DNA from 2 places in the Nonomuraea sp. NPDC050786 genome. Region 2 is predicted to be linked to the other one. Evidence: riboswitches for the same ligand, from Rfam matches in the RefSeq annotation. Region 2 holds a riboswitch; the other holds the start of a gene.

Region 1 (3,198 bases), on a different contig from region 2:
CGGGCCGTGGGACGTACGGTCCTGGGGGTCGACGTCGTGGCCATCCAGGCGCTCAAGACGTTCGACCCGCCCGTGACCGCGCTCGGCGGGCTGTCCGTCACCGGCGTGTCGCGGCACGGCAAGTTCCTCGACCTCGACTGTGACGGCCTCCACCTGGTCATCCACCTGGCCAGGGCGGGGTGGCTGCGCTGGCGCGACGACCTCTCGGGCGCGAAGCCGGTGCGCCCCGGCAAGGGGCCGCTCGCGGTACGGGTCCGGCTGGCGCCCGACGAGGAGGGGCCGGCGCCCGGGTTCGAGCTGACGGAGGCGGGGACGCAGAAGCGCCTCGCCGTCTATGTCACGAAAAATCCGGAAGACGTCCCCGGCATCGCCTCCCTCGGCCCCGACCCTCTCCGCGAGTCCTTCACCGTCGACGCGCTCAAGCGCATCGTGAGCGGCAACCGCACCCAGATCAAGGGGCTGCTGCGCGACCAGAAGATCATCGCGGGCATCGGCAACGCGTACTCGGACGAGGTGCTGCACGCGGCCAGAATGTCCCCGTTCAAGATCGCGGCGTCGTTGACCGACGCGCAGATCGCCGACCTGCACGAGGCCATCGTCACCATGTTGAGCGAGGCGGTGGAGCGGGCGCACGGGCTGGCGGCCAAGGACCTCAAGGCGGAGAAGAAGTCCGGGCTGCGCGTCCACAACCGGACGGGCCAGCCGTGCGACGTGTGCGGCGACACGATCCGCGAGGTGTCCTTCGCCGACTCGTCCCTGCAGTACTGCCCCACCTGCCAGACCGGCGGCAAGCCGCTCGCCGACCGGCGCCTGTCCCGCCTGCTGAAATGAGCCGCGCTCCGGTTATCGCTCGGCGGGTCGGTTCTCTCTTGTAACCGGGGCATGTTTTCGGCGAGCATGGGCACCGTGGAATCACCCGGTCACTGCGACAGCGCCATGGAAGACGACTACGACGTCCGCCAGTGGGACACGCGGGAGGACTGCGAGGTCCGTCAGATACTCGACCGCATCGCGGACAAGTGGTCGCTGCTGGTGATCGCGCTGCTCGACTGCCAGAGCCTGCGCTTCACCCAGCTCCGCCGCGAGATCGACGGCGTCAGCCAGCGCATGCTCAGCGTGACCCTGCGCCAGTTGGAGCGCGACGGCCTGGTCACCCGCACGGTCCACCCCGTCGTGCCGCCCAGGGTCGACTACGCGCTGACGCCGCTCGGCCGCACGCTCCACCAGACCATCAAGACGCTGGTCACCTGGACGGAGGAGCACCAGCAGGAGATCGCCGCCGCGCGTGCCGCCTACGACGCGAGGCGCGAGATGATGGAAGCATGACCGTACCTGAGATCGAGGCCAGCGCAGTTCCCGACGACGCCTACCTGCTCGACGTCCGAGAGCAGGACGAGTGGGTCGCCGGGCACGCGCCAGAGGCCGTCCACATCCCCATGACCCAGATCCAAGGGCGGGTGGACGAGGTGCCCGGCGACCGCACGGTCTACGTCGTCTGCCGGGTGGGCGGCCGGTCCCTGCAGGTGGCGGCCTGGCTCAACCAGCTCGGGCGCGACGCGGTCAACGTCGGTGGCGGCATGCAGTCGTGGGAGTACGCGCGCCGTCCGATGGTGAGCGAGACCGGGCAAACGCCCTTCGTGGCGTAAAAAGCTACAAAAGCGGGCGTAAAGCCTCCTGTGGCATTTCCGCCGCCACTAGGGCATGATGAGGGCGCCAACTTCAGATCGTCGCGGGAGCTCGGGGTTCGCCGGGCTGAGAGGGCAGCACAGATCCGCTGCCGACCGCCTGAACCTGTCCGGGTAATGCCGGCGTAGGGAGTGTGCGATGACGCATGTCGCCGACGAAGTTCCCCTGACCCTCGAGGGCAGGCCGCCGAAGACCCTGGGCGTGCTCGACCAGGGTGCGCTCTGGGCGAACCTCGGGGTCAGCCTCCTGGGCTTCTCCGGGGCGCTGCTCCTGCTCGACCCGCTCGGCGGGGCCCCGCTCAGCCTGGCCGCCGCGCTGGTGGCCGTCGTGGTGGGCAGCCTCGTCGGCACGGCCATGGTGGGCCTGTCCGCCGTCCCTGGCACGCGGACGGGGCAGCCCGCGATGGTGCTGCTGCGGGGGCTGTTCGGGGCGAGGATCTCGTACGTGCCCACGGTGCTGAACATCGTGCAGATGATCGGCTGGGGTGCGTTCGAGCTGTGGGTGATCGCCAAGGCGGCCGGCGCGATCTTCGGCGCGGTGCCGTACCAGGTGTGGGTGATCGCGGCGGGGGCGCTGACCACCGCGCTCTCCATCTGGCCGCTCGGGTCGGTGCGGATCCTGCGGCGGTACGTCACCATCGGGGTGGTCGTGTCGCTGGTCTGGTTCGCCTGGTTCTTCCTGACCCGGGCGCCCGCGCACACCGGCGGGTCCTGGGCGGCGTTCGCCCCGGCCGTGGACTACGTGATCGCGCTGTCGGTGTCGTGGGTGCCGATGGCGGCCGACTTCGCCCGGCACTCCCGGTCGAGCGGGGCGGCGTTCACCGGCGTGGTCGCCGGGTACACGCTGGCGCAGGTGGCCTGCCTGGGGCTGGGCGTGTACGCGGTGGCCCTGGCGGGGGCGGACGCGGTGCGGGCCGACGGGACGTCGGTGTTCGGCCCGTTCGTCGCGGTGCCGCTGGGCGCGCTCTTCTTCGCGATCCTGGTGCTCCGCGAGACCGACCAGTCGTTCGCCAACGTCTACTCCACCACGCTCTCGCTGCAGAACCTGATGCCGCGCGTGGACCGGCGCATCTTCTCCACCGCCATCGGCGTGCTGACCGTCGCGATCGCCCTGTTCGTGGACGTCAACTCGTATGGGGCGTTCCTGGGCGTGATCGGGGCGGTGTTCGTGCCGATGTTCGCGGTGCTGGCCGTGGACTACTTCGTGCTGGGCGGCTCGCGCGGCTGGAACACCGAGGAGCACGCGCCCTCGCGCTGGTCGAGGCTGGTGCCGTGGGCCCTCGGCTTCGTGGCGTACTGGCTGACGACCTCCACGCCCACGCTCCCGCAGTGGGACGCCTACTGGCAGTCGGTCCGCGAGGCCATCGGCTTCGCCCGGCAGCCGTGGATGAACGGGGCGCTCGGCGCGGCCGTCGTGGCCGCGCTGGTGACCCTGCTCATCGGCGCGTTGACGCCCGCTGCTCGACGTTGAGCAGGTGCTGCTTGGCCGCTTGGCCGCCCGCGTAGTCGCCGA
Region 2 (3,198 bases):
TCCGTACCCGGCTGGGTGGCCGACGCCGTGCTCGACCGGCACCGGTCGGACACCGTGGTGGACACCCTCGTGGACGCCAACCTCCTGCGCCTGGCCGGCACCGACCCCGTCGGCCAGCCCCGCTACCGCCTGCACGACCTGGTCCGCTGCGCCGCCATGGAGAAGGCGGGCGCCCCCACCATCGACGGGGCCGAACGGCACGCGCTCGTCAGGGTGCTCGGCGGCTGGCTGACCGCCGCCGAACACGCCGCCGCGCGGCTGCCGACCACCCTGTTCGGGCTGACGTCCGACGGGGCGCCCCGCTGGAGCCTGGAGCGGGAGACCCTCGGCCGCCTGACCGCCGAGCCGCTGGCCTGGTTCGACGCCGAGCATGAGTCCCTGGTCGACGCCGTACGGCTGGCCGCCGGCGCGGGCCTGGCCCAGTCCGCGTGGGGGCTGGCCGCGACCCTGGTGCCCTACTTCGACCTGCACTGCCGCCTGGACGAGTGGCAGAGCACGCACCGCGTCGCCCTGGACAGCGCCCGCGCGGCCGGCGACCGCCACGGCGAGGCCGCCATGCTCCGCGGCCTGGCCCAGGTCTGCCTCTACCAGGACCGGTACGCCGAGGCCGGCGACATGTTCCGGCGCGCGCGGGCCATCTTCCACGAGCTCGGCGACACGCGGAGCGAGGCGATCTCGATCTGCGGGCTGGCGGCGGTCAACCAGTTCTCCGGCCGGCACCTCAGGGCGCTCGGGTCCTTCAGGCACGCGCTGGCCATGTTCCTGGCCATCGGCGACAGGAGCGGCGAGGCGTACGCGCGGCAGGCGATCGGGCGCGTCTACCTGTCGCTGCGCGACGTGCGCCAGGCCTCCAGGTGGCTCGGGGACGCCCTGCGGCTGGCCGAGGAGCTCGGCGACGCGCACCGCGAGGGCTGCGTGTCCATGCAGCTCGGCCGCCTGTACGACCTGGTCGCCGAGTCCGACAGGGCCATGCGCTTCCAGGGGCACGCGCTGGACATCTTCGAGGCTCTCGGGGATCGGCACTGCGGCGCGTACGCGATGCGGAACCTGGGTGGGCTCCAGGTGGCCAGGGGCGACCGGTCGGACGGCTCCGACCAGCTGGAGCGCTCACTGGTGATCTTCCAGCAGCTCGGGGACCGGAGCGGCGAGGCGGACACGTACCAGTCGCTGGGCGAGCTGTACCACTCGTCCGGGCGCTCCGTGCTGGCCCGCCACTACCTGCACCAGGCCCGCGAGCTGCGCAGGGAGCTCAGCGAGTCGTTCGCGTGACGGCGGGGTGTGCGGCCAGCCATCCCGCCGTGGGCCAGGTCTCGAGGCGCCACGCGCTGTCCCAGAACATCCACTCGTACTCGGTGGCCCGGCAGAACGCCGCCTCCATCGCCCGGCGCGTCCCCGGGTCGGCGAGCTCGGCCAGCCGGTCCACGAGCGCCCTGGCCTGCTCCACCGAGGCCGCGAACGACGGGTCGGAGTAGGTGGCGATCCAGGTCCGGTACGGGTGGCCGGCGGCGTCCGCCGTGCGCTCGAGCAGCGCCGTGCCGACGTCCTGGTACACCCAGAAACACGGCAGCACGGCGGCGGCGAGCACGGGCAAGGGAGCGGCGAGGGCCGTGGCCTGGAGATAGGAGGAGTAGGCCAGGCAGGTGGGCGAGGTGGCGATGGCTTCTGTCTCGTCGGGCGCCAGGCCGAACTGCTGGAGGTAGCCGGCGTGCAGCCCGCGCTCGACGACCAGCGCCGTGTGCGCGCTCCGGGCGAAGAACGCGGCGTCGTCCGGGTCGGTGGCGCGGGCCGAGGCGGTCGCGAGCACCTTGGAGTACGCCACCAGGTAGCGGCCGTCCTGGACGAGGTAGAACGCGAAGCGCTCCCGGTCGAGGGTGCCGTCGCGGAGCGCGGTGTTGAACGGGTGGTGGTGGATCGCCTCGAGCAACGCGGCCGTGCGCGTCCACATCTGCTCACAGAAGGTCACCGATGACGTCCCTTCGCTAGTGCGAACTAGATCAGGTTCGACGGGTGTGATCTCAGCCCGGCCTCCCGGGCACCCCGCGTCACAGGGAACGCTAGCAGAGGGCGAGAAGCGACACCACGGCCCGCACTCTCACCAGAGCGGTGGCGGCCGGCAGACCGGCCCAGACGATGGGCCGCCGCACCGGCTCAGCCACGCCGGGCCTCCCACGTGCGCCGACGCCCGGCTCCGAGCCCGTGCCCACACCCGCGAGCACAGCGAGGACCCCCTCGAAATAGGCTCGTGGACATGGCCGGCCGCATTCTCGTCCTGAACACCGGATCCTCGTCGATCAAGTACGAGCTGGTGGACGTCGAGACCCGCGAACGCCCAGCCGGCGGCCTGGTCGAACGCATCGGCGAGGAGACCGGGCGGCTCACCCATCGGAGCGGGGACGGGACGCCGTACGTGCGGGAGCGGCCCTTCCCCGGGCACGGCGAGGGGCTGGAGGCCATGATGGAGGCGTTCGCCGCGGCAGGGCCCGAACTGGCGCCCGTCGCGGTCGGGCACCGGGTCGTGCACGGCGGCACCCGCTTCACCGAGGCCGTGCTGATCGACGACGACGTGATCGCCGCCCTCGAGGAACTGACACCACTCGCTCCCCTGCACAACCCGATCAACGTCACCGGCATCCGCGTCGCGCGCAAGGCGTTCCCCCAGGTACCACAGGTGGCCGTGTTCGACACCGCCTTCCACCGCACCCTGCCACCCGAGGCCTACACCTACGCCGTGCCCCAGGAGTGGGGCGTGCGGCGCTTCGGCTTCCACGGCACCTCCTGCGCGTACGTCTCCCGCCGCGCCGCCGCCTTCCTCCGCCGGGACCTGGCCGACCTCAACCTGATCGTGCTGCACCTGGGCAACGGCGCCAGCGCCACCGCCGTCTGCGGCGGGCGCAGCATCGACACCTCCATGGGCATGACGCCCTTGGAGGGGCTGGTCATGGGCACCCGCTCCGGCGACATCGACCCGGCGCTCACCGGTTACCTCGCCCGCGTGAACGGGCTGGACGCCCAGCAGGTCGAGCAGGCGCTCACTCACCACAGCGGCCTGCTCGCGCTGGCCGGCACCAGAGACATGCGGGAAGTACGCGCCCGCGACGACCACGCCGCCCGTTCAGCCCTGGACATCTACACTCGCCGCATCCGCAAGTACGTCGGCGCCTACTACGCGCTGCTCGGACGGGTGGACGCGATCGTGTT

The links. Region 2 has a riboswitch for thiamine pyrophosphate ahead of tenA (thiaminase II). Riboswitches for the same ligand answer to the same signal wherever they lie in the genome.
Region 1: it holds a riboswitch for thiamine pyrophosphate, as region 2 does, so the genes downstream of both, AB0H84_RS35270 (cytosine permease) here and tenA (thiaminase II) in region 2, are expected to answer to the same signal.

The regions. Positions count from the first base shown of each region.
Region 1 covers NZ_JBFAHJ010000024.1:89,061-92,258, reverse strand. The annotation lists gene AB0H84_RS35285 (DNA-formamidopyrimidine glycosylase family protein) at 1-831, shown strand, start outside; gene AB0H84_RS35280 (helix-turn-helix domain-containing protein) at 937-1,326, shown strand; gene AB0H84_RS35275 (rhodanese-like domain-containing protein) at 1,323-1,646, shown strand; TPP riboswitch at 1,720-1,835, shown strand; gene AB0H84_RS35270 (cytosine permease) at 1,825-3,156, shown strand; gene AB0H84_RS35265 (methylated-DNA--[protein]-cysteine S-methyltransferase) at 3,122-3,198, opposite strand, start outside.
Region 2 covers NZ_JBFAHJ010000014.1:36,244-39,441, forward strand. The annotation lists gene AB0H84_RS24890 (BTAD domain-containing putative transcriptional regulator) at 1-1,269, shown strand, start outside; gene tenA (thiaminase II) at 1,250-1,963, opposite strand; TPP riboswitch at 1,955-2,050, opposite strand; gene AB0H84_RS24900 (acetate kinase) at 2,249-3,198, shown strand, end outside.